3 regions of the Bacillus sp. PK3-037 genome follow, and region 3 is predicted to be linked to each of the others. Evidence: predicted binding sites of a transcription regulator. Region 3 holds the regulator's gene; each other region holds the start of a gene.
The links. The regulator Rex, encoded in region 3, represses fermentation and respiration genes when NADH is low (regulators of the CRP and FNR family bind a similar motif). The targets are predictions, from matches to a motif close to TTGTGAAATATTTCACAA.
Positions count from the first base shown of each region.

Region 1: the regulator Rex is predicted to act here: its motif matches at 2,945-2,962, upstream of M1D69_RS02260 (nitrate reductase subunit alpha).
Region 2: the regulator Rex is predicted to act here: its motif matches at 1,407-1,424, upstream of M1D69_RS19435 (L-lactate dehydrogenase).

Region 1 covers NZ_CP096408.1:425,612-433,216, reverse strand. Annotated here, with positions in the region: gene M1D69_RS02260 (nitrate reductase subunit alpha) at 1-2,880, opposite strand, end outside; gene M1D69_RS02255 (Crp/Fnr family transcriptional regulator) at 3,036-3,512, opposite strand; gene M1D69_RS02250 (YwiC-like family protein) at 3,656-4,375, shown strand; gene M1D69_RS02245 (Crp/Fnr family transcriptional regulator) at 4,408-5,124, opposite strand; gene M1D69_RS02240 (nitrate/nitrite transporter) at 5,234-6,421, opposite strand; gene argS (arginine--tRNA ligase) at 6,558-7,605, opposite strand, start outside.
Region 2 covers NZ_CP096408.1:3,784,490-3,792,094, forward strand. Annotated here, with positions in the region: gene M1D69_RS19430 (L-lactate permease) at 1-368, opposite strand, end outside; gene M1D69_RS19435 (L-lactate dehydrogenase) at 400-1,365, opposite strand; partial or broken gene amyE (alpha-amylase) at 1,542-3,523, opposite strand; gene M1D69_RS19445 (DUF6773 family protein) at 3,758-4,249, opposite strand; gene M1D69_RS19450 (YfcC family protein) at 4,365-5,798, opposite strand; gene M1D69_RS19455 (M20 peptidase aminoacylase family protein) at 5,927-7,078, shown strand; gene opuAC (glycine/proline betaine ABC transporter substrate-binding protein OpuAC) at 7,116-7,605, opposite strand, start outside.
Region 3 covers NZ_CP096408.1:3,488,355-3,495,959, reverse strand. Annotated here, with positions in the region: gene abc-f (ribosomal protection-like ABC-F family protein) at 191-2,119, opposite strand; gene moaC (cyclic pyranopterin monophosphate synthase MoaC) at 2,246-2,758, shown strand; gene M1D69_RS17935 (redox-sensing transcriptional repressor Rex) at 2,755-3,402, shown strand; gene tatAY (sec-independent protein translocase protein TatAY) at 3,424-3,597, shown strand; gene tatC (twin-arginine translocase subunit TatC) at 3,604-4,362, shown strand; gene M1D69_RS17920 (DUF4305 domain-containing protein) at 4,408-4,599, opposite strand; gene M1D69_RS17915 (CPBP family intramembrane glutamic endopeptidase) at 4,596-5,330, opposite strand; gene groES (co-chaperone GroES) at 5,570-5,854, shown strand; gene groL (chaperonin GroEL) at 5,901-7,535, shown strand.

The DNA of each region.
Region 1 (7,605 bases), 1.1 Mb from region 3:
TTTTCCATTCGACGTGGACGAGAGGGTTAAAACGGCTTCTGCCGCCTGCTTGGCCTCGCTTATATTCGGACATCCCTTTGCGACACTGTCTGAGGTGACTTCTCCCAGCCTTTTTTTGAGTGATTCGTATTCATCGGCAATCGACCAGCTCATGCCTTTTGTTCCGCTTGGTTTTAAGGCGGCGTTTGGGCCGAGCGCAGTCATTTTATGAAAGATTTGCTTGTAGTCCCTTTCAACAACTTGAATGTTCGGCATCGTTTTCCCCGGGACGGCTTCGCATTCGCCTTTGCTCCAGTCCTTAATTTTTCCGAGAGGCTGGGCCATTTCCTGCATGGTGTCATGAAGGAGCGGTGCGGCGACAGCTTCTTTTACCGGCTTCATATCAACTTCGTCCGCGAGATCGGAGACGGCTTTTGATAAAGCCTTGAAAATATCCCAGTCCGACTTCGATTCCCAAGGAGCCGAAATAGCCGGGGCAAAGGGGTGGATAAACGGATGCATATCAGTGCTGCTGAGATCGTGTTTTTCATACCATGTCGCCGCTGGAAGCACGATATCGGAATACAAGGCGGTACCGGCCATTCGAAAATCGAGATTGATTAACAAATCGAGCTTTCCTTCCGGTGCCTGCTCGCGCCACTTGATTTCTTCAGGACGGATGCTGTCGCTGTCGTCATTCATCAAGCCGTTCGTCGTTCCCAAGAGATGCTTGAGAAAATATTCATGCCCTTTTCCCGAACTGGAGATCAGATTCGCTCTCCACACGAACAGGTTTCTCGGAAAATTCGCTTCATTGTCAGGATCTTCAATGGAAAATTTCAGTTTTTTCTCTTGAAGCTGGCGGGCCACATAGTCAGCAACGTCTTTTGTTGTCTTCGCCCCCGCTTTTTCAGCTTCTTTGTACAGATCAATTCCGTTTTTATCAAATGTCGGATAAGACGGAAGCCACCCGAGTCTTGCCGCCAGCACATTGTAGTCGGCGTGATGCTTGTAGCGGGAGGATGCCGCGATCGGAGATGCTAAGTCACTGACCGGCTGATCCTCGTAGCGCCACTGGTCAGTCGCAAAATAGAAAAAGGAAGTGCCGTTTTGCAGCTTTGGCGCCCCCTCCCAATCCTTAGCGTTGGCGATCGTCTGCCAGCCTTCAGCAGGGCGGAGTTTTTCCTGTCCCACATAATGAGCCCAGCCTCCGCCATTAACACCTTGGGCGCCTACCAATAACACAAGATTTAACACAGCGCGGTATATCGTATCGGAATTGAACCAGTGATTAATGCCCGCTCCTACAATAATCATCGAACGGCCCTCTGTATCGATCGCATTTTGGGCAAATTCCCTGGCAATGTTAATGACCATCTCTTTTTTGATCCCTGTCACCTGCTCCTGCCAGGCTGGCGTAAACGGCTCAGGATCGTCATACGAGCAGGCTGATTTTGCCCCGATCCCCCGATTCACGCCGTAGTTAGCCAAAATCAAGTCAAATACGGTTGTGACATAGACATCTTCATTGTCCAGGACCAGTTTTTTAATAGGCAGGTCTCGCTCAAGCACTCTGTTTCCCTCATTTGAGAAATAAGGGATTCGAACCGTGCCGATTTCGTCCTCTATGCCGAGCACCGAAAGCCGGGGTTCAATCGATTCGCCTGTTTCTTCATCTATCATGTGCAGGTTCCATTTCTTTTGGGCGTCCCAGCGGGAGCCCATTGTTCCTTGCGGGATCGCGAATGCGCTTGTACGTTCATTCCACACCGCAGGCTTCCACTGATCATGCCCCGTCTGCCGCCCGATGTCCTTCGCGTGAAGAAAACGCCCGGCCGTATACACGCCATCCTCTTTAGTTAGAGTGACAAAGAATGGGAAATCCGTATATTGCTTTGCGTACTCTATGAAACGCTCTGTCTTCTGATTAACGTAAAACTCCTGCAGGATCACATGCCCCATCGCCATCGCAAGCGCGCCGTCTGTTCCTTGGCGGATGCTCAGCCAGTCATCCGAAAATTTAGAGGATTCCGCGAAATCGGGGCTGATTGAGATGACCTTAGCGCCTTTGTAGCGGGCTTCTGCCAAAAAATGCGCATCCGGCGTCCTCGTTAACGGCACATTGGAGCCCCATGTGATGATATAGCCTGAGTTGTACCAATCACTGCTTTCCGGGACGTCTGTCTGGTCGCCCCAGATTTGCGGCGATGCCGGGGGAAGATCCGCATACCAATCATAGAAACTGAGCATAGGGCCGCCAATCAAAGACATAAACCGCGAGCCTGACGCATGGCTGATCATGGACATAGCCGGAATCGGAGAAAACCCGATATTCCGGTCAGGGCCGTATGTTATAACCGTATACAGCAGAGAAGCAGAAATCAGCTTCAGCACCTCCGGCCATTCAGCGCGCACAAAGCCGCCCTTTCCCCGCGCCTGTTTATAGGACTTCGCTTTATCCGGATTTTCAACGATCGATTTCCATGCTTCCAAAGGATTTTGATGAGCCTGCAATGCTTCCCGCCACAAATTGATCAGGACACCGCGCACGTATGGGTATTTCACACGCAGCGGGCTGTAGATATACCATGAAAAACTGGCCCCTCGCGGACAGCCTCTCGGTTCGAAATCAGGCATATCCGGTCCGGTTGATGGGTAATTCAAGTTTTGTCCTTCCCACGTGACGATGCCGTTTTTCACGTATATATTCCAGCTGCAGGACCCTGTGCAGTTGACACCATGGGTGGAGCGGACGACCTTATCGTACTGCCATCTGTTTCTGTATACATTCTCCCAATCACGATCTTCATAGGTTGTTTGGCTATGTTTATTTGATTGATGCTCAATAGGAGAGAAATAGTTTAATCTCCTAAACAACGGACTCATTTTCTTTTTTTTCATGAATATTTCACTCCTTCCGAGTCAGGTATTCTAAGTTCACTATATACAGAGGCAGGATGTTTCCTTGTGAACTATGTCACACACTCCCCTTTTTTCACAGAAAGTTCACATGAGGAAGAAGGAATTGAAATATCGAACAAAAAACCCGGTTCCTTTTAGGAATCGGGCTCAGCGTTTTCGTCCTGAGATCTATGCATATATCGCAAAAACAGCTCATAAGAGAAAAAGACATTTTGCTGGAGCATCACCAGAAAATTCATTTGCAGCTGCGGATAATAGGACATGATTTTCTTTAATATGTAAAAAGGGATATTGAGCATAAGAATGTCTTCGGATGTTCGGACTGAAATGAATGGAGATAAGAACATCCCGCCTTTTTCATCAATCGGAAACACATCGCCTTTTTCCCACAGCGCCACGGTTTGCGACCCTTCAGGCAGCCTGCTGTCAATAAAACGAATACTGCCTTTTAATACAATATAAATGGATTGAGAATGGAGAAAAGATGGATCCTGATCACATGAACCGCGGATAAACGTCCCGTTATTCAACAATGTTTCGACAATGGATAGAGGCACTTCATTAAACATAGGAAGTTGTTTCAAAAAAAATAAATAGTCACACTGATTCATAGGGAAGCCTCCTGTGCTAAGGATAGCTTTAGTGTAGCCCGGCCGATCCATGACAGCAGTGATGTATTTCACAGATGATATGATGAATGTCACTTATTGGCGGTATTTTTGCTTTTATAATGAAACAAGAAAGGAGTGTTTCGATGAAGGCGCTTATTCCGAAGCAGCACGGCGCTTGGGCCATGCTGCTGATTCCGTTTTGCCTCGGTATGGTGAAGGGAGGAGCGGTTCTTTGGCATATCCCCCTATTTTTAGGCTGGCTTTTTCTTTATTTGGCTGTTTATCCTATTACGCTGGCATTAAAAAAGAAACAAATCAAACCCTATCAAAAGTGGATATTTTCTTACAGTTTTCCAGCCTGCAGCTTTTTGCTTGCCGCCGTCATCCATAAGCCGTCTTTTATCTGGCTTGCCTTTTCTTTGCTGCCGCTGTTTCTCATTCATGTGTATTATGCCCGGCAAAAAAATGAACGAGCGCTGCTGAATGATTTTGCGGGCGTCTTATTCTTTTGTACAGGCGGACTCGCCAGCTGCTGGCTGGGGACGGAGACTCTTGACGGCTGGGCATGGTTTATTTTCGCACAATCTGCTTTGTTTTTTATCGGAAGTTCATTTTATGTGAAGTCGGTGATCCGGGAGAAGAATAATAGAGTATTTGCTTACTGGTCGTGGGGCTATCACCTGATCCTCCCCTTACTTTCCGCAGCTCTCGGAGGTGGATGGGCCGTTCTCGCCTTTATCCCCAGCAGTTTGCGTGCATGGTTTTTTCATGGAAAGAAGTGGCCTGTTCAAACGATCGGCATTCTTGAAATCGTCAATGCGAGCTTCTTTTTCGCCATCATGTGTATTTGGCTAACAAGATAAAAACAAGGACATATTGCTGTCCTTGTTTCCTCTTAATCAATATTGCAAATCTCTAACGGGCAATTTTCGCACTCAATCTCACACCGTAAATAGTCCCGCTGATGCAGTACAATCTTTCCGGAATCCTCTATTGAAATAACCCCTTGTTTGCGGAGATCACTCAGCATGCGGTTGACGCTCTCTCTTGCAGCCGCGCAAAATTTCGCCAAATCCTGGTTTGTCAGGGCAATGTTAATGAGAATGCCGTCACTCCGGTTCACCCCATAGCTGTTTGACAAGCGTATGAGGGTGGAGTAGAGCGCCCCTTTTTTGCCATGAAGAAGAAGGTCTCTGATTTTGGATTGAATTTTGCGCAAATGGGTGCTCATCCATTTCATAAATTCAAATGTCAAAGCACCGTTGTGGATAAGTTCCTTTTCAAGTCTGCTTTTATTGATGACGAGCACTTCGCCATCCTCCAGCACTTTTGCACTGAGCATATATCTCGGTTCTTCTGTGAAAAGTGTTAATTCACCGACAATATCATTTTTTTGGCAGATTCTAAGCGTCAGGTCTTTGCCGTCAGACGTCAGCTTCCCGATTTCAATGAGTCCTGACTGAATCAGATAAAGCTCTTCTGCATCCATTCCTTCTCGAAACAGGTATGTGTGTTTTTCGATTTTTCTTTTTGTGCTGATGGATTCCAGCAATTGATGAAGATCACTGGAAATAAGATCCTTATCAGATGTTCGAACAGAGAGAAAGTTCATGAGCTCACCTCGAAGAAAAGTCACGTTGTGTATCTATTGTAACGTGAAATCATTTGCGCTTTTCAGAAAAAACTTACAATCTCGTGAATTCCCCATCGCCGGCGGCCCGTCAGTTTACGCTGTGCCCGCTTCTCTCTGTGTGTGTTTTCATTCTTTCCTGCCAATACATCCATATGACAATGACAAAGCTTGCTAACGCTACTTCCGAAAGCGCCATAAATCCGATGGCGTATTGTCCCGTCGCCTGAAATACACTCGCCAGGATCAGCGGAGGGAAAAAGCCGCCTAATCCGCCCATGGCAGACACAACTCCGTTGGCGATTCCCGCCTGCTTAGAAAAATAGAAAGGAACCAGTTTAAAAACCGTCCCGTTTCCAATCCCGGAGCACACCGCAACCGTTAACGCCCCAAAGGCGTAAATGCCGATCGTCGGCGAAAACGACAGGATGACGCCCGATAATGTCAGGCCTGCAAAGACAAACATCAGGATGCGGAGCGGACTCACTTTATCAGCCAGCCACCCGCCCGCCGGCCTGAGCAGCGTGGATACAGCAATAAAACCTGCCGTCCGCAGCCCGGCATCCGCAGGACTTAGATCAAACTGCTCAACAAGAAAGTTTGGCAGATAGATTGTAAAAGCGACAAAGGCGCCAAACGTAATAAAATAAAAGAGACTCAGAAACCACAGCACATGATTTCGGTAAACGGCTTTGATCTGAGTCTTTACGGACACCTTCACTTTCTTCTCATGCCGGTCACCGAAGAAAAAGTGCAGCAAAGCAAATAAAGCCAGCAGAACCATATACATTTGCACCGTACTTTTCCACCCCGCCGCTTGAGCAATCACGGGAGCTGCAAATGTAGTGATCGCGGTTCCGATATTCCCGGCACCGTAAATACCGTTTACAACGCCATGTTTTTCTTTAGGATAGTACTTCGGAAGAGATGTAACCCCAATGGAAAAAACGGCTCCCCCAATCCCTAAGAAAAAACCGCCCGCGATTAAATCAAACAGGGAATCTGCCATACTGATCCAAAATACAGGGAATAAAAGCAATATAAAGCTAATCATAAAAATGATCCGCGCGCCAAACCTGTTGGTCAAATACCCCAGCGGAATGCGGAGAAGCGATCCTAATATAACGGGTATGGCCGTTACCAGGGAGATTTCGCCTTTGCTCAAATGAATATCTAATGTGATTTGGGAAATAAGTGACGAAATCAGCACCCAAACCATAAACCCTGCCACCAAGCTTAATGACTGCAGCGATAATTGAAAGTGTTGACGGTTAATCATTCGGCTTGCCCCTTTCACTGATTCAATAATCAGCCTTATCATACAAAAACTCGGCAAACAGGATTGTGAAATACATCACACGTTTTCCTCATAAAAAAAAAGGACAAAGCCCGAAGACTTTGTCCTTACATCATCATTACATTTTTTCCGGAGCCGATACGCCAATCAGCTGAAGCGCGTTGTTCAGCGTGATTTGTGTTGCTTTCATTAAAGCTAAGCGCGCACGGCTTTTCTCTTCGTTTTCAGGGTCGATGACTTTCTCCGCATTATAGAAGCTGTGCAGAGCTGAAGCCAAGTCATAAATATAATTCGTCACACGGTGAGGAATTCGTTTTTCCGCCGCTTCCGCCACTGCCTCTGGGAAACCGCCGATTGTTTTCAGCAGGTCATATTCTTTTTCTGATTGAATAGGGCTGAAATCAAGATCTGCCGCCGGCTTAAGTCCTTGCTCTTCCCCTTGGCGAAGCATGCTGCAAATGCGGGCATGTGCGTATTGCGCATAATACACAGGGTTTTCGTTAGATGTTGATACCGCAAGATCTAAGTCAAAATCCATATGCGTATCAGCACTGCGCATCGCGAAGAAATAACGCACGGCATCAAGGCCGACTTCGTCAATCAGGTCGCGCATCGTTACCGCTTTCCCCGTCCGTTTGCTCATTTTCATTTTCTCGCCGTTTTTGTAAAGGTGCACGAGCTGAATGATTTCTACTTCCAACGTTCCTTTTTCATAGCCAAGCGCTTCGATTGCCGCTTTCATACGCGGGATGTAGCCGTGGTGGTCGGCGCCCCATACGTTGACCAGCTTATCAAAGCCGCGGTCAAGCTTGTCCTTATGGTAGGCGATATCAGGAAGCAGGTATGTGTATGTGCCGTCCTTTTTGATCAGTACGCGGTCTTTGTCATCTCCGAACGTTGTGGAACGGAACCAGGTCGCACCGTCTTCCTCATAGACATGGCCTTTCTCACGCAGCGCGTCCAGCGCCTTATCGATTTTTCCGTTTTGGTACAGTGATGTTTCAGAATACCACACGTCAAACGGCACGCGGAAGTTTTCCAAGTCTACGCGAAGCTTCTCCAGCTCGTATTTCAAACCGTACTCACGGAAAAATGCGAGGCGTTCGCTTTCTTCTTCGTTCACGAAACGGTCGCCGTATTCCTCAGCGAGACGCTTTCCGATTGAA
Region 2 (7,605 bases), 300 kb from region 3:
AAACAAAAACCAATTAATAATAGCTGTATTCTTTGGTCAGGCGAAATGCCGGCAATGCTGGAACGAATAATGGTAAATTTCCCGGTTTTCACTGCGATTTTATACAGCCACACCGCCATCAGAACGATGTAGCCAATCGGCCACAAACCGCTCCCGATTCCTAGTAAAACAGAAGAAATTGCTTTTTCAACCGGCATATGAAATGCCAAAACGGAGACGAAGAAACTGACGGCTAGGGTAAGAAATGCCGCAAGAATGCCTTTCATTTTAAAAACAGTTAAAGCCAAGAGAAAAAAGAGGATCGGAGTGAGCGCCACAAGTGCGCTCACATACTCGTTTCCAAACGGATCATACAACTGCTCCCACATTGACAATCAGCCCTTTACTCTATAGTTGCGATTAGTTGATCTTTTGTTCTGCAAAATGCGGTTTCAAGATGTTTTTAAGGACGCCGGCGCTGTGAAGGAACTGTTCTTTTTCTTTCTCATTTAAGTTCAGCTCAGTGATGCCTGCAACACCTCCGCGGTTTACGACAGCCGGAACACCGATGTATACGTCATCTGCGCCGTATTGTCCGTCCAAATATGTGCTGACAGTTAAAATGCTGTTTTCATTATGAAGAATGGCTTTAGTAATGCGGGCAAGGCTCATCGCAACACCGTAATAAGTCGCACCTTTTTTCTCAATGATATGGTAAGCGGCGTTTTTCACGTCATCTACGATCTGGTCAAGCTCCTCTTGTTTGTACGCATCGTTATTCTCAACGAGTTCACTGACTGGCACTCCGCCGACATTTGCGTGGCTCCAGACAGGAAGCTCTGTGTCACCGTGTTCTCCGATAATATGCGCGTGCACGTTTTGAGGGGCTGCGCCAAAGTATTCGCTCAGCATGTAACGGAATCTCGCAGAATCTAGTGTTGTGCCGCTTCCGATCACCCGCTCTTTTGGCAGGCCACTGAATTTCCATGTAGCGTAAGTCAGAATATCAACCGGATTTGTCGCGATTAAGAAGATGCCGTCAAATCCGCTCGCCATGACTTCATTGACGATGCCTTTGAAAATCTTTAAGTTCTTTTCTACTAATTCTAGGCGTGTCTCACCAGGTTTTTGGTTTGCTCCGGCGCAGATGCAGACAATATCAGCATCCTTGCAGTCTTCATATGTTCCGTAAGATGTTTTGACCGGTTGCGGCGCAAACGCCTTTCCATGGTTTAAATCCATTACATCGCCCATTGCTTTTTCTTTATTTAAATCAATGACCACAAGCTCATCTGTGATCGCTTGGTTAATTAACGCAAATGCATAACTGCTTCCAACAAAACCCGCTCCGATTAAAGCTACTTTATTTACACGTTCATTCATCATTTATCCTCATCCTCCAGTGTTTGTTTATCTTTGATGTTTGTTTGTGAAGTATTTCACATTTATATTGTGCAACATTTCACAAACTTTTGCAAGAGAAAAGATTTGTCTGATTTATGAACAAAAAAGAAACCATCTATGATGGTTTCTTTTGGGATTTTTCCGCTGATCGCTTGCCCTCACTGAGGAAGAGAACCGCTTAATCCAGAGTTGTTATATAAACCATTTTGCACATAATCAAAGCCAGGATGATTCTGGCCGGGCACTTGGGCACTGCTGCCATTATTAAAAATCACTTTGGCGTTGGTTGTATCCGTATCCGCAGGCAGCGTCAGTGTGTAAATTCCATCTGCATTCTTAGTCATTGCTTTACCTGGCCAAGACCCGGTCAATTCGATTGCCCGGCCTCCATCATGTTTATAGATATAAGCATTTACTTGGCCCCAATGATTCGGATTTTGATAGCCAATTGTTTTGGCCGCAGACGGGTCTCTTTTTACAAAGCTGTACTCCTGAGACCTCGTTACGCCATCACTGTTCGTTCCTGTTAACATGATGTCGTATGTTGTGCCAAATGGATCTCCTTTTCCGATTGTGAATTGGTCTCCATCCTTAAACGCTGTCTCTTGCCCATTATTGATTTGATACACGGCTTTTGCTGTATTCGCATCTGCACGCAGGGTGATCGTCAGTTGATCATTGAAAGAATGGGTTACCCCTGTTTTGACATCCTCAAGGAAGACATGAGGCGCATTTGCAATATCGTCAGGATAAAGAACAGCCACTGATCTGGCATTGATCGTGCCTGTCAGTTTACCGTCTGTTACTTGAAAGGAACCATCCCCAGCTTTATTATCATAGCTGCCATCAGGTAATTTCGTTGAAGCATTGATGCTGACAGATGAGGAACCTGCATTTGCCAACACAACACCTTTTGAGCCGCGCTGATTCATAAGTATTTGATTGTTTCCATTCGGATTCGATAGCTCCTCAGGCTGTCCGGCCATTACATTGTGAAATTGATTGATTGCAGTGATCACCTGATCTTTAAATAAGGCACTCCCGCGATCGCCTATTTGACTTTTTCCAGGGAACCTGACACCATTTCCTCCGCCCTCAGGTCTGGAAAGAAAAGAGGCGTGCTTCCTGAGCGGGAACCAATCACTGCCCAGCCCAAACGAATATCGTCATCACTCATCCATGTGGACTCTTCATCATCATTGGCATACGTATCATGTGATTCCACCCATGTGACTAACTTGTCGGCTGACACATCAGATGCATAATGGGAAATATTCGACACGCTCAGATTACGATTCTTTAAAGCGGACCTTATGGAATGTCCATAGTTAGATGCTGTCACATTCATATAATTCGCATATGCTCCATCTCTGGAGGCACTGTCTTGCAGGATTTCTCCGTATTGGAACTCGGCAGATGTATTCGTGATATTCGGCCAAAATTGGCTGCCGTAATTCCCATCATCGGGAAGCTCTATATGCTTGGCGGCATCATAGCGGAACCCGTCTGCTCCGTCATTCAATGCTCTTTCCAAGAAACCTTTCAGGTAGGCTTGCACCTCAGTATTCTGAGTATTCCAATCATACAGCCCAAGCAATGCATTTTGAGTGATGTCCCATCGGTCCGACCAATTTTTAATTTGTGTGTTTCCATGGGTCCAGTTTGGAATACGCTTAATCTCATCAGAAATCGCGCCATAATCGCTGGTGGTATGATTGACAACCGCATCAACAATGACTTTTACGCCATACTTTTCCGCGGCTGCACACATGTCCTTAAATTCTTGTTCAGTGCCTAAGTAACGGTTGCCGATTTGGTACGATGTCGGCTGATACAGCCAGTACCAGTTCCTCATGCTTTTATCTCCTTGGTTCCCTTCCTTTACTTGGTTAATTGGAGACGTCTGTATGGCTGCATAGCCCGCATCACGAATCTCTTTCATATTTTGCGTTAACGTATTGAATGACCAATTCCATGCATGAAGGATGGTCCCGTTTTTGACCGATGAATCGGTCACCTCATTCGATTTGTTTGCAGTTTCAGCGTTTGCAGCCGCCGGGCCTGACAAAACCAAATGAAACAGCAATAAAAATCCGGCGAATAACGGCAGTAAAGAGGTTTTGAATCGTTTTTTAAACATTTTTGACACTCCTTATTTGATTTTTGAAGACTGACTGCGGAGTCAAAAATTCCTCTTACTCTTTCTTCAGCTTCCTCCTTTCAATTATTGTGAAGACTGGAGAATTATGTTAACGCTTACATCTCAACTTATCACACCCTCTCTATCAAAGCAACGCGGCAGAGTGAATTCAAATCTATATTCCTATCAAATAAAAAGACTTTTTTCTCTTATAAACAAAAAAAGAAACCACCATCAAGATGATTTCTTCTTTACTTCTTCTTTTACCGCTCTTCTGTAAGCCAGCTTCACAATCACATATCGAAGCAGAAACAGAATGCCGCCGCAGACGATAAAAAGAAGGATCATTTTCAGCCAAGCGAAGAATGTATGGGGAATCCCCCTGTCGTACATCGTAAGCACCACTACCGCAAAGGCGACAGCTATTGATTCTATGAATTGCTGCTTCACCCGTTTATGCAGTTCTTCCTCGGTGTCTATTCTCGGCATCAGCATTCCAGAAGCTGATGCCCTGATGCAGTAATATAAGATGATAATGAACAAAAACACAAGGCTCGAGACCCATTCTTTAAACGGAAATTCAAACATAATGCCGCGGATGATCACATCCAGGAGCGCAAACGCCCCGGCTAACTTGCCGATCTCCGACCAGATCTTTTGTTCTTTTTCTTTTACTCTCTTATTTTTCCCATTCACGCCTGAAAGTCTGTTATGCAGATTATTCATGACCTTCCTCCCGCACTTTTACGAATGGCTTATGGCTTACATGTTACAATAACAGCCCGCGCTTCTGCAACGAATAAATGAAAAGCCCGCCGTACAAGCCGGCGGGCAGCAATGTTTAAAACGGCCCCCAATTGATCAGGACACCGATACAAATAAACACAAGCCCGATTAAGAACCAAATCAGAGCGAGCGGCAGCATAAACCGAAGCCACTTGACGTACGGAATTCCGCTGGCGGCAAGCACTGCCATCAAAACGCCGGACGTCGGGTTCACACAATTGACGACCCCTTCTCCAAGCATAACCGCTTCCACCGCGACCTGTCTCGTGATGCCCATCAAATCAGCGAGCGGCGCCAGAATCGGAATGAATACAACCGCTTCGCCCGATCCTGAAGAGATGAGAAAATGAAGCAGGGCGCTGGCGATATACATGCCGATTGCGCCTGCCATCGGACTGAACCCGTCCAAAACCGAAGCCAAAGCATTGACGACTGTATCCAGCAGCTTCCCATTTTCAAGAATGACAGAAATGCTCCGCGCCATCCCGACAATCAGCGCACCGTATACAAGGCTCTGACAGCCAATAATAAAAGTTTTGGCAATATCGTTTGCCGCAAGTCCTCCAATGAATCCGGCAAGGACAGAAATAAAAATAAACGTCGCAGCCATTTGGGAATCTGACCAGCCGAGCTTCAATGCGCCGTACAAAAATCCGATCAGCGACAAACCCGCCACTCCCAAAATCAGCTTATGGCGAACGGTAAACGGCACAGACTTATCTTCTTCTTGATTCGCATCGCTCAATCCTGCCGCCGGGAACCAGTTTGTGCCTAACACACTGGCATCCTTTGATTTCTTTAATTTTCTTGTATACCAATAGATATAAATAATAGAAGACACCAAAAAGCATAAGTATATGACCACACGAAGGCCGATCCCCGAAAACAGAGGCAGCTCCGCAATCGATTGAGATAAGCCAAGCGGAGACGGTGATAAAATGGTAGAGTTAAACCCGGCATAGCAGCCAATATAAATAACAGCCGCACCCGCGACCGCATCCCATTTTAAGGAGCGTGCGACAATAAGGCCGATGGGGATGAATCCGATCACTGAATTCACGACAATTCCAGTCGTTCCAAGAATAGAAAACAACGCACCAACAATACAAATAAATAATAATTGCTTTGTGCGGAACTTGCTGATGACATTGTAAATCAGTCCGTTGATGGCACCTGTTTTTTCTAAAATAGCGATCGTGCCGCCTGTGAATAAAATCAGAAAAATAATAGACGCTGATCCGACCATTCCATCCTGAAGAGAAGTGAAAAAGCTGATCAGGCTGACCGGAGACTGTTCAATTGAATGGTAGCTTCCCGGCACCGCAGTGGTAACCTCCCCCTTCGTCACACGGTCAAATTCTCCCGCCGGCACAATATACGAAGCAACGGCGCAAATGAAAGCGATGATAAATAAGAGGACATAGGCGTCAGGCATGTTAAAGGCGGTGCGTTTTTTCTTTGGCTGTGTTTCGGCTGCTGGCATACTCATATTTCGATCCATCCCCCTTTTTTAGAAAATAGTTATTATTCTGAAAAATATAAATATGTGCTATATTATAAACAGCCTATCTACCTGTTTCAATATAAAAAAAAAGAATGAAGGAGGTTTTCCTTGCCATGCAAAAACTCTCAGAAGAAATGAAACAAACCGTAATGGACATCTTTGAACATCTTCACGCCAATCCAGAAGTCAGCTGGAAAGAATATGAGACAACTGAATTTCTTAAACAAAAACTCGAAGATGCAGGGTGCCGCACGCGCATGTTTTCAGATTGTACCGGAGTTGTCGGCGAAATAGGTTCGGGTTCGCCTGTTGTAGCTGTCCGCGCTGACATTGATGCATTATGGCAGGAGGTCAACGGCACATTTCGCGCCAATCATTCCTGCGGGCATGATTCGCATATGACAATGGCTTTAGGTACGTTAATGCTGCTGAAAAAACAGCCGCAGCTTCCGAGCGGAACGATACGTTTTATCTTTCAGCCAGCAGAAGAAAAAGGCGGAGGCGCTCTGAAAATGATAAAGGAAGGCGTGCTTGATGACGTCGACTATTTGTATGGCGTCCACGTCCGTCCAATTCAGGAAACCCAAAACGGCCGCTGCGCTCCATCCATTCTGCACGGGTCAAGCCAGCACATTGAAGGCACAATCATCGGAGAGGAAGCTCATGGCGCGCGGCCGCATCTTGGCAAAAACAGCATCGAAATCGCGGCATTTCTCGTCCATAAGCTGGGGCTGATTCACATCGATCCGAAAATCCCGCACACTGTCAAAATGACAAAGCTTCAAGCCGGCGGCGACAGCTCCAACATCATTCCCGGAAAAGCGACCTTCAGCCTTGACCTGCGGGCGCAAACAAATGAAGCCATGGAGACGCTGATCGCCGAAACGGAAAGAGCCTGCGAAGCGGCCGCCGCGGCATTCGGCGCGAAGATCGAGCTGCAAAAGGAACACAGCCTTCCTGCGGCAACACAAAACAAAGAAGCTGAAGCGATCATGGCAGAAGCAATTACAGATATCATCGGGGCTGAGCAGCTAGATGAACCGCTTGTCACAACCGGCGGTGAGGATTTCCATTTTTATGCCGTAAAAGTGCCGAACCTTAAAACGACCATGCTTGGCCTCGGCTGCGGACTTCAGCCAGGACTCCATCACCCGCATATGACCTTTGACAGAAACGCGATGTTTACAGGGATTCACATATTAGCAAACGCCGTCTTAAAAACGTTTCAAAAAGCGGATACACTCGCATCAGCCAATGCTTCTTAAATCAAAAAAGCAGCCTGCGAACAGGCTGCTTTCTTCATTATTTCTTCAAATCTTCAATTGAGTTGACGTTTTTCATATATTGAGGCACAACAAGACCCATCTTCACGCCAGTCATACTGGTGCCTATATCGTCATATTTGCCTTTGTATTTAGCGGCGTATGCTTTATGGGTATTCGGCAGCCATGCGGAAAGGGATGCGTCGGCGCTTCCCGTCGCAACCGCGGTCCACATTGGACCAGCCTCTACCTGAGTAAGCGTTACGTCATAGCCCAAGTCTTCTAAGACTTTGCCAACCACGTTTGTACTTGCAATCTCACTGTCCCACGCCACATAGGCAAGGTTGATTTTGTCTCCCTTCACCTTTTGAACGCCTTTTGTCCACTCCGCAACCTGATCTTTGTGTTTCTTCACATACTCAGCTGCGGCTTTGGCAGGTTTTTCGCCTTCTTCCACCTTGATCATGACTTCGCCCATGTCGTCTTGCGACCATTTAAACTGGCTCAGTAGCTTTACGGCATTCGGCTGT
Region 3 (7,605 bases):
TCTCAATTTATCCACATATCTGTGAGTAATTATAGAGATATAGATGGATAAAGGGGTTGAGAGACTGTTAATAAAGTGGATAAATTCAGAATATTTTGTGGATACTGTGTATAAACCGCTTTCTTTGTTTGCTTATAAGGTTATTTTCTGTGGATAAAAAGCACCTCTAAAAAAGAGGTGCTTGACTTTTTTAATCTTCTTCTGTGGATAGTTCTTCCCATTCTGATAATAGGTTTTCCAATTCTTGATTGAGTTTCTCGTTGTCAGCGTGGATGGCTTGTACCTTTTCATGGTCCTGATATACTTCCGGATCACAAAGTAATTCATCATTGTGACTGATTTTTTCTTCTATGGTTTGAACTGTCGTTTCAATTTCTTCTATGCGTCTGAGTCGTTGGCGTTCTTTCTTTTTCCATTCTTTTTCTTCCTCATAAGAACGTTTAGAGTCGGATTTCATTGCAGCCGTGGCTTTTTCAGTTTCCTCTTGCTGTTTCATTTTCTCCAATTCCAGCTGCTGTGTTTTTTTCTCTGTATAATAATCGTAATCTCCGAGATATTCTTCAATATGGTTTGGAGAAAGCTCATATACCCTTGTTGCGATTCTGTTAATAAAATATCTGTCATGTGAGACAAATAACAATGTGCCCGGATAATCAATCAAGGCGTTTTCGAGAACTTCTTTGCTGTCTAAGTCAAGATGGTTCGTCGGCTCATCAAGAATGAGAAAGTTAGCTTTTTGCAGCATCAGCTTTGCCAGGGCCACTCTTGCTTTTTCGCCCCCGCTTAGGGAATGGACGGGTTTAAGCACATCATCCCCGGAGAATAAGAAATTTCCGAGGCACGTTCTGATTTCTTTCTCTTGAAGCTCCGGATACTCGTCCCACAGCTCATCAATGACGCGTTTAGAGGAAGTCAGCTCAGCCTGTTCCTGGTCATAGTAACCGACACTGACATTTGAGCCGTATGCTATTGTTCCTTGATCCGGCTTCAGTGTGTTTATTAATGTTTTCAGCAGGGTTGATTTTCCGATTCCGTTGGGACCTACAAGAGCGGCGCTTTCTCCTCTTGTAAGCCTAAACGACACATCTGTCAGAAGCGGCGGCTGGTTTTCATAGCTGATGGTCAGGTCCTGAACCCGCAGGACCTCGTTCCCGCTCTGTTTTGTAATATCGAAATGAAAATTTGCTGATTTTTCGTCGCCGAGCGGTTTTGACATGACGTCCATCCGTTCAAGCTGTTTCCGGCGGCTTTGTGCTCTTTTTGTCGTTGAGGCTCTCGCCAGATTTCGGTCTACGAAGTCCTGAAGCTTGGTGATTTCATCCTGCTGCTTTTCATACATTTTAATATCTTTCTCATACTGCGCGGCTTTTTGGTCGAGATAAGCGCTGTAGTTGCCGTGATACTTTTTGCTTTCCGCTCTTGATACCTCGTACACCTGGTTCACCACTTTGTCTAAAAAGTAGCGGTCGTGAGAAACAATCAGAATCGCGCCTGAATAGCCTTGTAAATAATGTTCAAGCCATGTCAGCGTATCAATGTCCAGATGGTTGGTCGGCTCATCTAGAATGAGAAGGTCAGGCTGTGTTAACAGAAGCTTACCCAAAGCCAGTCTTGTTTTCTGACCTCCGCTCAGGCTTTGCACCTGTGTTGAATCGTCAAAATGGCTGAAGCCGAGACCGTGCAGCACAGATCTGACATCTGCTTCATATTGATAGCCGCCTTTATCTTTAAATTCCTGCTGAAGGCGGTCGTAGGTTTTCATGATGCCTTCCAGTTCACTTGGGTCAGCTGCCGCCATTTTTTCTTCTATGTTTCGCATTTCTTTTTCCATCGCTTTTAAGTGATCAAAAACAGTCAGCAGCTCTTCTTTTATGGTAAGCTTAGAATCCAAGCCGGTATGCTGGGCCAAATAGCCCATTGTGATATCTTTCGGCTTGATCATTTCACCCTTTTCATATGAAAGGTGACCTGCGATAATTTTAAGGAGTGTAGATTTCCCAGCGCCGTTTCTTCCTACAATTGCGACGCGATCACGGTTTCTGACTTCCAGCTTTATATTGTTTAAAATAGTATCAGCACCAAATGATTTGGAAAGCTGATTAATTTGTAAGATCATCATATTATTTCACCTCTGCTATAATAAGTTAAGTGTAGCTTATGAACCAGAACTCAGCAAACAATACATTGGCCGAATAAGACATAGAGAAGAAAATAGTGTATGATCTGTTTAAGGAGAGTTTTTACTATGAATGGATTTTCTCATTTTAATGAACAGGGCAGAGCCCAGATGGTGGATATCAGCGAAAAATCTTCGACTGTCCGTACTGCGGCGGCTGTATCAAGCGTACACATGAAGAGTGAAGTGTACGAGAAAATAAAAAGCCATGATATCGGCAAAGGAGATGTACTTGCTGTCGCTCAGGTTGCGGGTATTATGGCTGCGAAACAAACATCAAATATCATTCCGATGTGCCATCCGCTATCCTTGAGCGGGGTCGATATTTCGTTTGACTGGAAAATAAAAGAAACAGAAGTTATACTTCATATAAAAGCACAGGTCAAAACGAAAGGGAGTACAGGTGTGGAAATGGAAGCGCTAACTTCTGCATCGGTGTGTGCCCTTACTGTTTACGATATGTGCAAGGCGCTTGATAAGGGGATGGTCATCGGCCCTACCTGCTTGCTGGAAAAGACAGGCGGAAAAAACGGTGACTTTAAAAGAGAACTATCCGAGTATAATTTGGAGGACCAAAAATGAATAAGGATCAATCAAAAATTCCGCAGGCGACGGCAAAACGGCTGCCGCTTTATTATCGCTTTTTAAAGAATCTGCATGCGTCAGGAAAACAGCGTGTATCATCCGCTGAACTCAGCGATGCCGTAAAGGTTGATTCTGCCACGATTCGCAGGGATTTTTCCTATTTTGGAGCTCTTGGCAAAAAAGGATACGGATATAATGTCGATTATTTGCTGTCATTTTTCCGAAAAACGCTGGATCAGGATGAAATGACAGACGTTATCTTGATTGGTGTCGGAAACTTAGGAACAGCGTTTCTTCACTATAATTTCACAAAAAATAATAACACAAAAATTTCTATGGCTTTTGATATAAATGAGAGTAAAATAGGAACTGAGGTAGGCGGTGTGCCCGTCTTTAACCTTGATGATCTTGAACAACATGTAAAAGGCGAATCAGTTGCCATTCTGACAGTGCCCGCAGTTGCGGCTCAGTCGATTACTGACAGATTGGTTGCGTTGGGAATTAAGGGTATTCTTAATTTTACGCCGGCCCGTTTGAATGTGCCGGAACACATTCGAATTCATCATATAGATTTAGCTGTAGAGCTTCAGTCACTGGTTTATTTCTTGAAGCATTATTCTGTTTTAGAGGAAATCGAGTAACCGGAAAGGAGGAGCCCAAATATGCCGATCGGTCCTGGAAGCCTTGCTGTTATCGCAATCGTTGCTCTGATTATCTTTGGTCCCAAAAAGCTGCCTGAGTTGGGAAAAGCGGCTGGAGACACACTTCGTGAATTCAAAAACGCTACTAAAGGATTAGCGAGTGATGATGAGGAAAAAAAGAAAGAGAATCAGTAAGTTAGGATGACACAAATGAAAGTGAATCAAATGTCGCTGCTGGAGCATATTGCGGAGCTTCGAAAACGATTGCTGGTTGTGGCGCTGGCGTTTGTCGTTTTCTTTATCGCGGGATTTTTTTTAGCGAAGCCGATTATAGTGTATCTGCAAGAAACGGATGAAGCGAAGGAGCTCACGCTCAATGCGTTTAATCTGACAGACCCGCTTTATGTGTTTATGCAGTTTGCGTTTATCATCGGGATTGTCCTGACTTCGCCGGTTATTCTTTATCAGATTTGGGCTTTTGTGAGCCCGGGCCTCTATGAAAAGGAGCGCAAAGTAACGCTCAGCTACATTCCGATCTCTATTTTGCTGTTTTTAGCGGGTTTATCTTTTTCCTATTATATTTTATTTCCTTTTGTTGTCGATTTTATGAAACGGATCTCTCAGGATTTGAATGTCACTCAGGTGATTGGAATTAATGAATATTTTCATTTTCTTCTGCAGCTGACGATTCCGTTTGGACTGTTGTTTCAAATGCCGGTCATCCTTATGTTCTTGACAAGGCTTGGAATTGTGACACCGATGTTCTTAGCGAAAATCAGAAAGTATGCGTACTTTACGCTGCTTGTGATTGCTGCTCTGATTACACCTCCTGAGCTTTTGTCTCACATGATGGTGACTGTTCCGCTCTTGATTTTGTATGAAATCAGTATTTTAATATCGAAGGCTGCCTATCGAAAAGCGCAGAAAAACAGTACTGCCGATCAGGACGTTTCTTCTTAGCCAACATAAAAAATCCATTTCTCATAGAAGAGAAATGGATTTTCTTTATTTCTGGTTCTTCTTTATTTTAAATGAAAAGGCGAACATCTTAAAAGAAATGCTGATATTGTATGCAGCGAATACCATCAGCAGGATGGAGTAAAATGACCACATGCTGCCTGGCGAGCTTGCGGCGAGATAAGTAAAGATGCACCCTACGGCAAAGTAGATCATTCCCCACACTATCGGGTTTCTCATGAAAATAATCCTCCAATAATCAATTGCATTTGTGTGCTTTGCTGTTCAAGGTATTTCTGAACAGGCTCAAGCTGCATGATGACGACGAAAGTATTCATCATTACATGGGCGAAAATCGGCACCCAAATCCGTTTGGTTCTCGCATATAGAAATGCAAAGGTAAAGCCCATTGCCGTATACAGCAGAAGGTGCGTTAAATCCGCGTGAACAATTCCGAAAATAATGGAGCTGATCAGTCCGGCAATAAAGAAATTCGTTTTTTCGTACAGCGCGCCGAAAATGATTTTTCTGAAGATGATTTCTTCTAATATTGGCCCGATGATAGAAGAAACGATAATCATGAGCGGGACTGCCTGGATCACATCCAGGATGGCTTTTGTATTTTCTGATTCTCTTCCGATGCCAAATACATAATATTCAATAGAACCGGCTATTCCCTGAGAGAAAAGGGCTATGAAAAACCCGGCTATCGCCCAAAGGATTGAAAGTCCGACCGAGTCTTTCTTTTCGTTCCGCAGCGTAGTTTTAGGCGCGGTTCTGAGAATGAGCAATACAACAATCAGACAGGCAATAAAACTGATGACGGACCATAATCCCTGCGCGTACAGCAGATTTTCTTTTGTGGGCTGTCCTCCCGCATAACCGAATTTAAATAACAAGGGAATCGCGATTACTGCTGAAAACTGCATGATGATATATGTCAAAATAATAAACCAATACTGTTTTCTCAAATGGTATGTACTCCTTTGTTTAAATGGGTTTCTTTTGTCTACAGCTATTGTAACATAATTGAATCGGGGGTGAAAAAGCCAAGGGATATCTGAGCTGAAAAGAATGATGTAAGCGTGAAAAATTTTTTATCTTATCACTTGAAATTGGAAGTGAGATTCTTTATTATAAGAATTGTGTTAGCACTCTTTAGTGTTGAGTGCTAAAATTACATATTCATACTATTGAGGAGGTTATTACATTGTTAAAGCCATTAGGTGATCGCGTTGTCATTGAACTCGTAGAATCTGAAGAAAAAACTGCCAGCGGAATTGTGTTACCGGATTCTGCAAAAGAAAAGCCGCAAGAAGGCAAAATCGTGGCAGCTGGTTCAGGTCGCGTGTTAGAAAGCGGAGAGCGCGTTGCTTTAGAAGTAAAAGAGGGCGACCGCATTATCTTCTCAAAATACGCAGGTACTGAAGTGAAATACGAAGGTACTGAATACTTAATCTTACGTGAAAGCGACATTTTAGCTGTTATCGGCTAATTCTTAAATAAACAAATACTTAAAAATTCGAGGAGGTTTCGTACACATGGCAAAAGATATTAAGTTTAGTGAAGAAGCTCGCCGCGCAATGCTTCGCGGTGTTGATGCACTTGCTGATGCTGTAAAAGTAACTTTAGGACCAAAAGGACGCAACGTGGTTCTAGAGAAAAAATTCGGTTCTCCGTTAATCACTAATGACGGTGTAACAATCGCTAAAGAAATCGAACTTGAAGACGCGTTTGAAAACATGGGTGCTAAGCTTGTAGCTGAAGTAGCCAGCAAAACAAACGACGTTGCCGGTGACGGTACAACAACTGCGACAGTTCTTGCGCAAGCAATGATCCGTGAAGGCCTTAAAAACGTAACAGCAGGCGCTAACCCTGTAGGCGTGCGTAAAGGTATGGAACAAGCTGTAAACGTTGCGATCGAGAACCTGAAAGAAATTTCTAAGCCAATCGAAGGCAAAGAATCTATCGCTCAGGTTGCTGCGATCTCTGCTGCTGATGAGGAAGTCGGAAGCCTTATCGCTGAAGCAATGGAGCGCGTAGGCAACGACGGCGTTATCACGATCGAAGAGTCTAAAGGCTTCACAACTGAGCTTGAAGTTGTTGAAGGTATGCAATTCGACCGCGGATATGCGTCTCCTTACATGGTAACTGATTCTGATAAGATGGAAGCGGTTCTTGACAATCCTTACATCTTAATCACAGACAAAAAAATCACAAACATTCAAGAAATTCTTCCTGTGCTTGAGCAAGTTGTTCAGCAAGGCAAACCATTGCTTCTGATCGCTGAGGATGTTGAAGGTGAAGCTCTCGCAACACTTGTTGTGAATAAACTTCGCGGCACATTCAACGCAGTGGCTGTTAAAGCTCCTGGCTTCGGTGACCGCCGTAAAGCAATGCTTGAAGACATCGCTGTCCTTACTGGCGGAGAAGTCATCACAGAAGATCTTGGCCTTGACCTGAAATCTACTGAAATCGGACAATTGGGACGCGCTTCTAAAGTTGTGGTTACAAAAGAAAACACAACAATCGTTGAAGGCGCAGGCGAAACAGATAAAATTTCTGCACGCGTCACTCAAATCCGCGCTCAAGTGGAAGAAACAACTTCTGAGTTCGACAGAGAAAAATTACAAGAGCGTCTTGCGAAACTTGCTGGCGGCGTAGCTGTCATCAAAGTCGGCGCTGCAACTGAAACTGAGCTGAAAGAGCGTAAACTTCGCATCGAAGACGCCCTGAACTCAACTCGCGCAGCTGTTGAAGAAGGCATCGTATCCGGCGGTGGTACAGCGCTTGTAAACGTATATAATAAAGTCGCTGCAGTTGAAGCTGAAGGCGATGCGCAAACAGGTATCAACATCGTGCTTCGCGCGCTTGAAGAGCCAATCCGTCAAATCGCACACAACGCGGGTCTTGAAGGATCTGTCATCGTTGAACGCCTCAAAAACGAAGAAATCGGCGTAGGCTTCAACGCTGCAACTGGCGAATGGGTAAACATGATCGACAAAGGTATCGTTGACCCAACGAAAGTAACACGCTCTGCACTGCAAAACGCAGCTTCTGTAGCAGCAATGCTTCTAACAACTGAAGCTGTTGTCGCTGACAAACCGGAAGAAAATGCCGGCGGCGCAGGTATGCCTGATATGGGCGGCATGGGCGGTATGGGCGGCATGATGTAACACCGACAAAAAAACCTTGATAAACAAGGGTTTGTCGGCAACGGACGTCATTTTTGATGCCCTTTTGATG